DNA from 3 places in the Bradyrhizobium sp. 604_D8_N2_3 genome. Region 3 is predicted to be linked to each of the others. Evidence: predicted binding sites of a transcription regulator. Region 3 holds the regulator's gene; each other region holds the start of a gene.
The links. Region 3 encodes LexA, which represses DNA repair genes until DNA is damaged. Its sites were predicted from a motif close to TGTTCNNNNTGTGTTCNG; they were not measured.

Region 1: AB7245_RS24040 (single-stranded DNA-binding protein) is a predicted target of LexA. The motif match lies at 2,080-2,097, and genes of this name have one in related genera.
Region 2: AB7245_RS14510 (putative DNA modification/repair radical SAM protein) is a predicted target of LexA. The motif match lies at 2,372-2,389, and genes of this name have one in related genera.

Annotation. Positions count from the first base shown of each region.
Region 1 is NZ_JBPWPM010000001.1:5,047,931-5,052,193, reverse strand. Features, by position in the region: gene AB7245_RS24050 (outer membrane protein) at 116-805, opposite strand; gene AB7245_RS24045 (outer membrane protein) at 1,039-1,800, opposite strand; gene AB7245_RS24040 (single-stranded DNA-binding protein) at 2,251-2,748, shown strand; gene AB7245_RS24035 (DUF2306 domain-containing protein) at 2,950-3,348, shown strand; gene gyrA (DNA gyrase subunit A) at 3,517-4,263, shown strand, end outside.
Region 2 is NZ_JBPWPM010000001.1:3,053,876-3,058,138, forward strand. Features, by position in the region: gene AB7245_RS14505 (UdgX family uracil-DNA binding protein) at 1-1,056, opposite strand, end outside; gene AB7245_RS14510 (putative DNA modification/repair radical SAM protein) at 1,056-2,291, opposite strand; gene AB7245_RS14515 (ImuA family protein) at 2,455-3,237, shown strand; gene AB7245_RS14520 (Y-family DNA polymerase) at 3,140-4,263, shown strand, end outside.
Region 3 is NZ_JBPWPM010000001.1:5,211,621-5,215,883, reverse strand. Features, by position in the region: gene AB7245_RS24805 (hypothetical protein) at 108-542, opposite strand; gene AB7245_RS24800 (hypothetical protein) at 735-956, opposite strand; gene lexA (transcriptional repressor LexA) at 1,164-1,865, opposite strand; gene AB7245_RS24790 (molybdopterin molybdotransferase MoeA) at 2,042-3,253, opposite strand; gene AB7245_RS24785 (hypothetical protein) at 3,485-3,679, opposite strand; gene AB7245_RS24780 (HAD family hydrolase) at 3,835-4,263, opposite strand, start outside.

The DNA of each region.
Region 1 (4,263 bases), 160 kb from region 3:
TACCACAGCTTTCCCCGAAAACGTTGGGAATCGGTTGGCCTGGATCTGGACGCGCGAAAACAAAAAGGCCGGCGCAAGGCCGGCCTTTCGTAACGCGGTGCGTTGGAAGCGAAGCTCAGTACTTCGCGACCACCGGGCCCCCGAAGTGATAGTTCACGCCGACCTGCACGGTGTGGAAGTTGAGCGTGCCGGTGGGCAGGGCGCCCGAGAAGTAGGTCTCGCCGCCGAGGCTGCGATAGAGGTACTCGCCCTTGACCGACCACTGCGGAGCGAAGAACGCCTCGACGCCCGCGCCGACGGTCCAGCCGGAGTGCCACTTGCTGTCCGATGCGGTCAGGCCGAGAGCGGAGAGGGTGATCTTGTTGTCGATCCAGGCGTAGCCGCCGGTGCCGTAGAACAGGACCTGATTGACGGCGTAGCCGATACGGCCGCGCACGGTGCCCATGGCATCGGTCTTCGAGCTCGCCGTTGCGGTCACAACGCCGAATCCGGGAACAACAGTGGCGCCGGTCGCCGAAGCGCTGACGTCAGCCCAGGAACCATCAGCCTCGACGCCGAACACGACGTTGCCGGTCTGCCAGTTGTAGCCGGCGGTGCCGCCGACGAAGCCACCCTTCATCTTCGGGTCGCCGGAACCGTTTTCCCAGGCGCCGCCGCCGACGATACCGAGGTAGAAGCCGGTCCAGTTGTAGACCGAGGCCACCGCCACCGGAGCCTTGGTGTAGGGGCGCGCCGCGAGATCAGCGGCCGAAGCCGGAGCAGCGAGAGCGAACAAACAGGCCGAAGCCAACAAAACCTTCTTCATTTTCAAACTAATCCCAGTCCCGGTTTCTGTTTTTGCCTTCCGTGCGTTCGGAAGGACATCGGACGCCGTGGTCCAACTGATGTCGTGCTTACACGAGCAAAGCCGCAAGTTGCGTCTCCCAAAAGCCACGATAATCGCAAAACGTAACGGTGACTGACCTATAATTCCCGTTGCCCACGCAAAAAGGCCGGCGCGAGGCCGGCCTTTGATCTCCAAGCGATTTCAGAGGGATGTCAGTATCTTGCGATCATCGGACCGCCCCAGCGATAGTTCACGCGGACGAGGCCGATATCGACGTCCTGGCTGATGCGATCGGAGCGTGTGGCAACGCCGAGCGGGGCGAAATTGCCGGATCCGGTGAAGCCGATGGTGCGGTTGCCGAGGAAGATGTGGTCGTACTCGAAGCCCACGGTCCAGTTCGGGGCGAATCCGAACTCGACGCCCGCACCCACGGTGCCGCCCCAACGGGTCTCGTTGGCCCGGTCGAACTCGAGGCCGCTGGCGACGTCGAAGCTGCGGTAGCGATCGCTGACGACGGCGCCGCCGCCCTTCACGTAGACCAGGACGTTGTTCCAGGCGTAACCGACCTGACCGGTAATCAGGCCGAAGGCGTTGATCTTCGAACGATCGCGCAGGCCGCTGATCGCACTGATGTTGTCACCCGAGAAATCGGCCCAGTTGCCCTGGCCTTCGAAGCCGAACACCCAGTTGGCTGACTGCCAGCGGTAGCCGACCTGGCCGCCGACCGTGCCGCCGGTCGCGTTGTGGCAGCCTTCGCCTACGAGAACGCCACCGCCGATATCGACGTCCCAGCACTTGTGGCTGGTGCCGCCGCCGCCGTTGATACCGATGTAGAAGCCGCTCCAGTCGTAGATGGTCGCGATCATCGGTGCCGGAGCCTTGGTGTAGGGACGCGCAGCGAGATCTGCCGCGCTTGCGGGAGCCGACAGCCCCAACGCGATTGCACCAATAGTACCAATCAAAATCTTATTCATTGCAGTCCCCCCAGTTTCTGACCGCTTTTCGAAGTCCCCGAAGCGGCTGATCAGGCGCGACGCCTATAAGAATCTAATTCCGCGGCAAGCGTAGCTTAGGCGGGCGGCGGAGTCCGTCTCCGGAATGCAACAGTCGGGCGGCATCTGAACTGCCTCTAACTTGATGAATGTTAAGCTGTTTTCGCCGTTCTCAGGAATTCGGGGAAATTCCATTTGGCGCAGGCCGTCTTTGTGCAGCGCGGTGTCGTCTTGCCAGCGCAACAAGGTGAGGGGAGTCATAAGAACAAATCTGGAACGAACCGGCCAGGGGTGCTATATGTGGGGATAAGTGGAGGGGTTACGGGCCGATCCGTCCGCGCAAGCGTATAGGGTCGCGTCAACAGGTTGCAGAGGACGCGGGCGCGTCCCGGGCCTTCTAAAATTCAGTGGCATTCGGAGTGGAGAGCGGCGATGGCGGGAAGCGTCAACAAGGTCATTCTGGTTGGAAATCTCGGCAAGGATCCCGAAATCCGCCGCACCCAGGACGGGCGGCCGATCGCGAATTTGAGCATCGCCACCTCGGAGACCTGGCGCGACAAGAATAGCGGCGAGCGCAAGGAAAAGACCGAGTGGCATCGCGTCGTGATCTTCAATGAAGGGCTCTGCAAGGTCGCCGAGCAGTACCTGAAGAAGGGCGCGAAGGTTTACATCGAGGGCGCGCTCCAGACCCGCAAATGGACCGACCAGAGCGGCGCCGAGAAGTACTCCACCGAGGTCGTGCTCCAGGGCTTCAACTCGACCCTGACGATGCTCGACGGCCGCGGCGGCGGTGGAGGCGGCAGCTTCGGCGACGAGCCGGGCGGCGATTTCGGCTCCTCCGGTCCCGTCAGCAGCGCGCCGCGCCGTGCCGTTGCCGCCGGCGGCGGCGGTGGCCGCAACAGCGACATGGACGACGACATCCCGTTCTGAGACGGGCGGGGCGCTTCGCCCCTGATGTCACCTTGCTCGCGTAGAGAGACAGGATTCCTTACCAATTGGCGGGCAAAGCTCGGTTTTTCCGGGCTTGCCTCATGTGCTGCCTCAGGCCTTTGACGAGGCGTGATGTGAATGATATTAACTTGATGTTAATTCTATTCACATTGGTCGGCCGTCGATCGGAGAAAGCCCTGCATGAGCGTTGCGCCGCTGCTTGAGGCTGCTCCAGCGATCCCGCTGCATGCCTTTGCCGCCATGGCCGCCTTCGTGCTCGGCCTTGTCCAGTTTGCTGCCCCCAAGGGAACGCTGCCGCACCGGACGATCGGCTGGATCTGGGTGGCGCTGATGGCGGTGGTGGCGGCCTCGTCGTTCTGGATCCACCAGATCCGTCTGATCGGGCCGTTCAGCCCGATCCATCTCCTGTCGATCTTCACGCTGGTGATGCTACCGCTCGCGGTGTGGCGGGCGCATACCCATCGGGTCGCCGATCACCGGCGTATCATGATCATGACGTTCATCGGCGCGCTCGTGATTGCCGGGCTGTTCACGCTTGTGCCTGGACGGATCATGCACCGGGTGATTTTCGGAGCCTAGGACGTGGTTCCCGGCGGCTCATTCCGGCTTCGCTCGAGGCAGTGGTGCTGAGCTCGTAAGTCTCTGGAAAAACAGTCGGAAAAACCGCTTCCCCAGACCTCGCAAGGGTGGTTATCAGGGGGGCGATGCGCTATATGATTCCCAGATAAAATCTCACCGGATTTCCCCTTGGCTGACGACGACAACAAGCCCGGCGACCAGCCGGCGCAACCCTCGGACATTCGTCCCGTTTCCATCTACGAGGAGATGAAGAAGTCCTACCTCGATTACGCGATGAGCGTGATCGTGGCGCGTGCGCTGCCCGATGCGCGCGACGGGTTGAAGCCGGTTCATCGTCGCATCCTCTACTCGATGAACGAGCAGGGGCACACGCCCGACAAGAAGTACGTCAAGTCGGCGCGCGTGGTCGGTGACGTCATCGGTAAATATCATCCGCATGGCGACCAGTCGATCTACGACGCCATGGTCCGGATGGCGCAGGACTTCTCGATGCGCGTGCCGCTCATCGACGGCCAGGGCAATTTCGGCTCGGTCGACGGCGATCCCCCGGCCGCCTATCGGTACACCGAAGCGCGACTGACGAAGGTGGCGTTGGCTCTGCTGGCCGACATCGACAAGGACACCGTCGACTTCCAGCCGAACTACGACAACAACGAAACCGAGCCGTCGGTCCTGCCGGCCAAGTTCCCGAACCTCCTGGTCAACGGGGCGGGCGGCATCGCGGTCGGCATGGCCACCAACATCCCGCCGCACAATCTCGGTGAGGTCATCGACGCCTGCGTCGCGTTGATCGATAATCCTGCGCTCACCATCGAGGAACTCATCAACATCGTTCCGGGACCGGATTTCCCGACCGGCGGCGTCATTCTCGGACGCGCGGGCATCCGCGCCGCCTACCACCTCGGCCGCGGCTCC
Region 2 (4,263 bases), 2.2 Mb from region 3:
GTCGACGCCGGCTTCCTGAAGCGCACGGTCGAGCATCTGGCCGGCCGGGCCGATGAAGGGGTGGCCGGCGAGGTCTTCCTTGTCGCCGGGCTGCTCGCCGACCAGCATGATGGTCGCGTCTTTCGGGCCCTCGCCGAACACGGTCTGCGTCGCGTCCTTGTAGAGCGGGCAGGCGCGGCAGTGCGCGGCCTCCTCGCGGAGCGCTTCGAGATCGTCGGCAGCCAGCTTGCGTGGCATCGGAGCCTCCGGCCGCTTCTGGGGCTTGTGCGGATCGGTTGCGGCATTGGCGATCATGGCGCCGGTCATGCGCTCGGCGTCCTCGATCAAGGGCTTAATGATCGACGCCTCGGGCAGGTTCCTCCAGTATTTCTTCGGCATCTCCGTCTGCATCGCCTTCACCTTCAGCCGCGCCGGGTTGAAGATGCTGGCGTAGTAGCGCCGCCAGGTTTCCTCGAGCCGGTCTTCGCCGGGTGCTTCGCTCTTGCTCACGCCCGACGTGAACGAGAGCGCGTGGCCATCCCAATGCGCACACAGATCGGGTGTCAGGATCGACCATGGCATGTCGGCGAAGCGCTTGGCAAAGAACGGCGCGGCAAGCTCGACGATGTAATGCTCCGGCTCGAACCAGGCGACGTAATGCGCCGCGCGCTCGCGGCCGATCTCGCGGAAGCGCACGAAGGCATGCATCTTGTGCTCGTCGCGATGGACTGCTCTTGCCATGGCGGTGACTTGCGCGACATCAGGATTGGTCGCGACCTCGATGAGATCGTGATTGTCCTTCAATCGCCAGAGCAGGCGATAGAGGATCGCAAAGCGCTCGCCGTCGCGATGCAGGATCGCGGCCTTGGCGAGATCGACGAATTTTGCCGAGACGTTAAAGGTGCTGTCGTTCACCTCAAATATCGGAGACGGGGAGGGCGGTGCAAACAGCTCGGCTTCGCCGCCTTGTACGGTCCAGGTGACATCGGTTGGCTGCACATGATGCAGCACGAGGCTACGCGCGGCTTTGCGCCAGCCGTCGAAATCGGTTTCGGTGTCGAGGGTGATGTACTGCATCAGAAGCCAAACCCCAATTGTGTTGCCTTCGGCTTGAACCGTTCGATCAGCCGCGCCTCGTCGAGGCGATGCGGCGCGGGCCGGTGATCGCTGAGGACGATGAATGGCAGCGCCTTGTTGCGGGGCACATGCAGCCGCGCGAGATCGGAGAGGCGGATCGTGGTGGTGCGCCGCGTCGCGATGATGCGTTCGACCGCCTTGGTGCCGAAGCCCGGCACGCGCAACAGCTCCTCGCGGCTGGCGCGGTTGACGTCGAGCGGGAAGCGGTCGCGATGGCGCAGCGCCCAGGCGAGCTTCGGATCGATGTCGAGCGGCAGCATCGCGCTGTCGTCAACGATCTCCGCAACGTCGAAACCGTAGAACCGCATCAGCCAGTCGGCCTGGTAAAGCCGGTGCTCGCGCAGCAGCGGCGGCTGTACCAGAGGCAAAGCGCGGCTGGCATCGGGGATCGGGCTGAAGGCGGAGTAATAGACGCGCCGCAGCCGGTAGGAGCCATAGAGATTGGAGCTGGTGTGCAGGATGGTGTGATCAGAGGCCGCGTCGGCGCCGACGATCATCTGTGTGCTCTGTCCGGCGGGCGCGAAGCGCTGCGGCCTGGCCTTCGTCTTTGTGCTGCGGTTTTCCTCGGCCTCGTCGAGCTTCAGCCGCAGCCGGCCCATGGTGCGGCGGATCGCGCGCACATCCTTTTCCGGTGCGTATTGCTGCAGGCTCGTCTCCTCAGGCATCTCGATGTTGATGGAGAGGCGATCTGCATATTTGCCGGCTTCCGCGATCAGCGCGTCGTCGGCCTCGGGAATGGTCTTGAGATGGATGTAGCCGCGGAAGTGATGCTCCTCGCGCAGTTTGCGCGCGACGCTGACCACCTGCTCCATGGTGTAGTCGGGGCTGCGGATGATGCCGGAGGAGAGAAACAGGCCCTCGATGTAATTGCGCCGGTAGAAGTCGAGCGTGAGCTTGACCACTTCGTCGATGGTGAAGCGGGCACGCGGCACGTTGGAGGAGGCGCGGTTGACGCAATAAAGGCAGTCGTAATTGCAGGCGTTGGTCAGGAGCACTTTGAGCAGCGAGATGCAGCGTCCGTCCGGCGCGTAGGAATGGCAGATGCCCATGCCCGGCGCGGTCGAGCCCATGCCCTTGCCATCGCTGGAATCCCGCTTCTCGGTGCCGCTGGAGGCGCACGACGCGTCGTATTTGGCGGCATCAGCCAGAATCTCCAGCTTGCGTTGTACGTCCATCGTGGAATCCCTTTGATTCAGCTTACGAATCCGGATGAGCACCAATTCGATTGACTCCCCGGCCGCTGTTAGCTTTATATTAGAACATATCATGAACAAATGAGCCAGCCGTAGGTTCTTATTTTTGAGAACCTCGGCAATCACCTCTGAAGGAGCGGCGTATATGAGCGGCGCACGGATGAACGCGCTTGCGACCTTGCGCGGCCAGATCGAGCGCATCGAGACGGCGGAGGTCGTGCATCAGCACGATCGCGTCGCGCTCGGCCACGACGAGGTCGACAGCGCGCTGAAGGGCGGGCTCGCGCGCGCGGTGATCCACGAGGTGTTTTGCGAGGGCCGGCAGGGAACCGCCGCGACGGGTTTTGTCATGGGGCTTGCGGGGCGTGTCTCGCGGCGCCGGCCGCTGCTGTGGGTGCGGCAGGATTTTTCGGAACTCGAGACCGGCGCGCTGTCGATGAGCGGGCTTGCCGAGATCGGTCTCGATCCGCGCCGCGTGGTGATGGTGCGCGCCGCCGATGTCGAGAGCGCGTTGCGGACCTCGGCCGATGCGCTCGCCTGCGACGCGCTTGGCGCCGTTGTGCTCGAGCTCTGGGGTGAGACGCGGCAGTTCGATCTCGTGGCGAGCCGCAAGCTGACACTGGCCGCGCAAGGCTCCGGTGTCACCGGCCTGATGTTGCGGATGGCCGCGCAGCCGCTGCCCTCGACCGCGGAGACGCGGTGGATGTTGCGCGCGGCGCATTCGCCGCCGGGCCCGGCATGGAGCTCCTGGGGCGCGCCGCGCTTCGATGCCGAACTCTTGCGCAATCGTCATGGCCCGTGCGGCCGGTGGATCATGGAATGGAAATGTGATGAGTGCCAGTTCTCTGAACCGTCGACGTATCCTCAGCCTGTGGCTGCCGCGCCTGCCCATCGATCGGATTCAGCGGTTCTTCGGCGCGCTGGGTAAGACCAATGATCCGAGCATCGTTGTCATCAAGGACAACAATGCGCTGGTGATCCATGCGCTGGACGAAGCCGCCGAGCGCCTCGGCTTGCACATCGGCCAGCCCCTGGCCAATGCACGGGCGATGTGTCCGGACTTGAAAGTGTTCGACGCCGATGTCGTGGCCGATGCGAAGACGCTCAGCGACGTCGCCGACTGGTGCGACCGCTTCACGCCGCTGGTGGCGCTCGATCCGCCGTACGGGCTGTTTCTGGACATCACCGGCTGCGCGCATCTGTTCGGCGGCGAGGCTGCGTTGTTGCAGACCTTCGTCCGCGCGCTCGCCCGTCAGGGTTTTGCCGTCAGCGCGGCGATCGCCGGCACCTCGGTCTGTGCGCGCACGCTGACGCGGCAGGCCTCCGGCACCATCGTCGCCGATGGCGGGGAGGCGGCGGCGATCAGCCGGCTGCCGGTATCCGCGCTTGGTGCGGGCGAGGCCATCACCACTGGTCTGCGCCGCGCCGGCCTGAAAACCATCGGCGATGTCGCCTCGCGCGAGCCGCATGAGATCACGGCGCGGTTCGGCGCGCGGTTCTCCACGCTGCTCGCGCATGCGCAGGGGCATGGCGATGCCCCGATCAATCCGCGCAAACCGCTGCCGGATTATATCGTGGAGAAGCGCTTTGCCGAACCGATCGCCACCGACACCATGATCGCGCTGACGCTGTCGCGGCTCGCCGACACGCTGATCGCGTCCATGGAGAAGCAGGGCAAGGGCGCGCGGCGCCTGGAAGCCGCCTTCTTTCGTACCGACGGCGTGGTGCGCGCGATCATGGTCGAGACCGGGCGGCCGGTGACGCAAAGCAAAGTCATCGACCGGCTGTTTCGCGAACGTCTCGATGCGCTCGCCGATCCGCTGGATCCCGGCTTTGGTTTCGACATGGTGCGGCTGTCGGCGAGCCGCACCGAGATCGTGGTGCAGGAGCAGCGCGATCTCGACGCCCATGTCCATGACAATGACGAGCTCGCCGCGCTGATCGACCGCATCGC
Region 3 (4,263 bases):
GTCCGCCCGATGGAGTTTCGCGGGACACAAACGACACCATCTCGCCGGCCTCGGCCGGCGATGGCGATTTCAATCCTGGCCCGACCTGCCGGCCGGGAATGGCTGCATCAGCCGATCGGCAGGCGGGTGATGGTTGTCCGGCTGTCGGTGATGGTCTGCGGCTTGTGCTCGCGCTCGCCGAGCGGCTGGGTCACCGGTAGCTGCAGCACGGTCGCACGCTGGCCTTCGACCAGCTGCGTCACCAGCACGGATTTGCCGTCGGGGAATTCGATCGCATCATGATGGCGATCGGGAATGTGCGGATCGATCTTGCCGAACTTGCCGACGCGCGAATTGACGGTGCGCGTCCAGATCCAGCGATTGTCGTAGCGGACGTTGTCGGCGAAGGCGAGCTCCGTCCCCGGGAGCAGGCAGACCGCGACGGTCGGATCGGCCGCGGAGGCAAAGCCGCGCGTCGAGGTGCCGCGGAAGGTTGTCGTGACGATCGTCTCGCCGACTTCGGCGGGACGCGACGCGACGGCATGCAGGCTGTAGTCACACATCGGGTGCTCCTCATGCAGGGATAGCGACCCACGTCTCTTAATCGAGGCGCAGGCCTCTATCAGAGTGGAAATACCAAACGTTCTGCCGGGTTGTAGGCAAATCTACGGCTCGCCGCCGCAGGCCGCAATCACATTAACTTTCCCGAATCCACCAGGAACAAAGCCCGCCCCTTTGCATTCTGCGGGCGCGTGTCAGCGCCCCGCAGGCGCCGACCAGCCGGAATATTGCCAGCCCGGCCGCGACGGTTGGTCGACGGCCTTGCGGACTTGCTCGCTTACGGCGGTGTCCTTGCGGACACGGGGCCGCGATTGCGCGGCCAAGGCTTGCACGGCCAAGGCTTGCACGGCCAAGGCTTGCGACGCTGATGCTGCGATCAGCGCCACAGCAATTTTGCTCGGAACGATCCGGCGCATGACTTCTCCTCGAACCTGAAGGCCGCGAAGCAGGGCTGCTTCGTGCGGCGTGCCGAGGATTTACCGTCGGAGGAGGGGCCGGATAATCTGCGCGAAACCAGAAAGACTATCCAGCGGAAGCGGACAATCGTCCGCTCCAATCTCGGATCAGCGATGCCGATCGAAAGAGCGCGGGGCGCCCAATAACCGATACCGGCACGTCCGGTATCAATACTTCCGGTACAGCCCGATCAGCTTGCCCTGGATCTTCACCCGGTTGGGCGGGAGGATGCGGACCTCATAGGCGGCGTTGGCGGGCTCGAGCGCGATCGAGGCGCCGCGGCGGCGGAAGCGCTTGAGCGTCGCCTCCTCGTCGTCGATCAGCGCCACCACGATATCGCCGGTATCGGCGCTCTCGTTGCGCTGGATCAGCGCCATGTCGCCGTCGAGAATGCCGGCCTCGACCATGGAATCGCCGCGCACTTCGAGCGCGTAATGTTCGCCCGAGCCGAGCATGTCAGGCGGTACGCTGATGGTGTGGCTGCGGGTCTGCAAGGCCTCGATCGGCGTGCCGGCCGCGATGCGGCCCATCACGGGGACCGCGACGGGGCGCTCGCCCTCGTCCGCCGGCGGGCTCGAAGTCGTGCGGACCTTGCCGAGATTGCCTTCGATGACGCTCGGTGTGAAGCCGCGGCGGCTGCCGGCGGCGGCCTGAAGCTCGGGCAGCTTGATCACCTCGATGGCGCGGGCCCGGTTGGGCAGGCGCCGGATGAAGCCGCGCTCCTCGAGCGCGGTGATCAGGCGATGGATGCCTGATTTCGAGCGCAGGTCGAGCGCGTCCTTCATCTCATCGAAGGAGGGCGGCACGCCGCTTTCCTTCAGCCGTTCGCTGATGAACCGCAGGAGCTCGTATTGTTTGCGCGTTAACATCTCGACCAAAATCCCCCGGTTGATGTCGTTCGATTCCGAGACGCTGAATTCAGCAGTAAGCCGCTACATTCTCGAAACAAATCATGAACGGACACTATATGTTCGATACATGTTCCGCAACTGCTTAATTTACCGTGAACGCGACAAAGTTCGCGGAACGCACGCGAACGAAGCGATCACACGGGCAGCCGCAAGACCTCGCAAGGCGTGCCGGCTTCGGCCTTCGGCGCGAATGGCGCGCGCACGAGAAGTGCCTGTGCCGCAGCAAGATTCGCAAGCAGCGAGGAATCCTGGTGATTGACCGGAAGGGCGACGAGCGTGCCGTCGTCGCGCAGCTCGAGGCGTGCGCGCAGGTAATCCTCGCGCTGGTCATTGGCGCCGACATCGCGGCCGAGCACCGCGCGTTCGCGGCGGTGATGAATCATCGAACGGCCCGAAAGCGCGCGAATCAACGGCACCATGAACAGGAAGCCGCAAACGTAAGATGACACGGGATTGCCGGGCAGGCCGATCACACGCATCGCGCCGAGCCGCCCGTTCATCATCGGCTTGCCCGGCCGCATCGCGATCTTCCAGAACGCCATCGAGATACCTTCGTCCCTCAGCGCCTGCTGGACCAGATCGTGGTCCCCGACCGACGCGCCGCCGGTCGTGATCAGGATGTCCGCGCCGCTCTCCCGCGCGCGGCCGATGCCGGCCGTGGTGGCCTCCAGCGTGTCGGCGGCAACCCCGAGGTCGATGGTATCGGCGCCCTCGCTGCGGGCGAGCGCGTGCAGGGCATAACCGTTGGAATAGACGATCTGGCCGTGACCCGGCGTCGTACCCGGAATCACCAGCTCGTCGCCGGTGGCGAGGATCGCGACCTTCGGGCGTCGCCGGACCGGCAGTTGCGGGTAATTCATGCCGGCGGCGAGCGCGAGGTCGCGCTCGGTGAGCCGGGCCCCTTTGCGCAGCAGCACGTCGCCTTCCGAGAAGTCGACGCCGGCGGGGCGGATGTGCCGCCCCGTTACGGCGGCTTCCTTGATGGTGATGCGCTTGCCGTCCGCGATCGTGTCCTCCTGGATCACGACCGCATCAGCGCCATCGGGAACGACACCGCCGGTGAAGATACGCACGGCCTCGCCGGCGCCGACCGATCCCGCAAACGGTCGGCCCGCCGCGACCTCGCCGATCAGGGTGAGCTGGGAGTCGATCTGCGCCGCATCGACCGCGCGCACCGCATAGCCGTCCATTGCCGACATCGCCTGCGGCGGCTGCGTGCGCCGCGCCGCGACGTCGCGCGCCAGCACGCGGTGGAAGGCCGCGTCGAGCGCGATCATCTCTTCAGGCAGCGGCTCTGCGCCCGCCAGCACCGCAGCGAGCGCGTCGGAAACCGGCATCAGGGCCACGGGTGAAAACTCCTGCTGGGCCCGTTCGGGCAAATCGGCGGCGAGAGTTCTAGCCGAGTGCAGGCGCAGAGGCAAAACAGTGGCCGCGCAGGATGATTTATCCTGCGTCATCCGCTCTGCGATGAAGGGTGAGCATCAAGTCCGCCGCGGCATGATCCAGAAGGCGAGACAGACCGGTACGAGGATGGCCATGGCGAGGACGAGAAGGACGAGAGCCACGGCCAGCATCGGTCAGCCCCCCGGCTGCTTGTACGGACTGACGTCCGGCGCTGCGGGGCCCTGATCCTTGTCAGGCAGCGGGTCGGCCTGGGATTTCAGGTCGGCGGCCTTGCTGATCAGTTTTGCGGAAAGGTCAGAATCCGAGGTGGTTCTGGCGAATTTCATCAGCAGAGAGGCCTGCTTGGTGAGGTAGGTTTTGCCCAACACGACGATAAGCCCGATGTAGAATTCCCAACGGACTCATGAGTCCTGAGAGGGGCAATCGTTCCGGGAACTCTGTATAAAAATGCACAAAGGGACTTGGTTCCTCGCCCCCGGGCAAAATAGTTCCATTCGCGGCCCGTCGGCTTGCCGGCCAGAGATCAGATTCCGAGCGCCTTGAGGGCGTTCCCGACGTCGCGGGGCGAGGTCACGTGGACCGTGGTCAGGCCGCGCGACCGCGCTCCTTCGATGTTCTCGGCAAGATCGTCGAAGAACACGATGCGGTTCACCGGCACGCCGATCGCGGCCACGACATGGTCGAAGGCCTCCACATCCGGTTTGCGCAGGCCGATGCTGGACGACAGATACAGCTCGCGGAAATGGCCGAGCAGGCCGGCATATTCCTTCGAGAAGTGGTCGACATGCGGCCGATTGGTGTTGGAGAAGGCGTAGAGCGGCAACTGCTGTGCCGCACGCGGCAGCAGCTCGGCGATGTCGGGCATCTCGCCGGCGAAGATCGCGTTCCAGCCCTCCAGGAACTGCGCGTCCGAGATGCCGATCCCGAGCGAGACGCGCAGCGAGTCGAAATA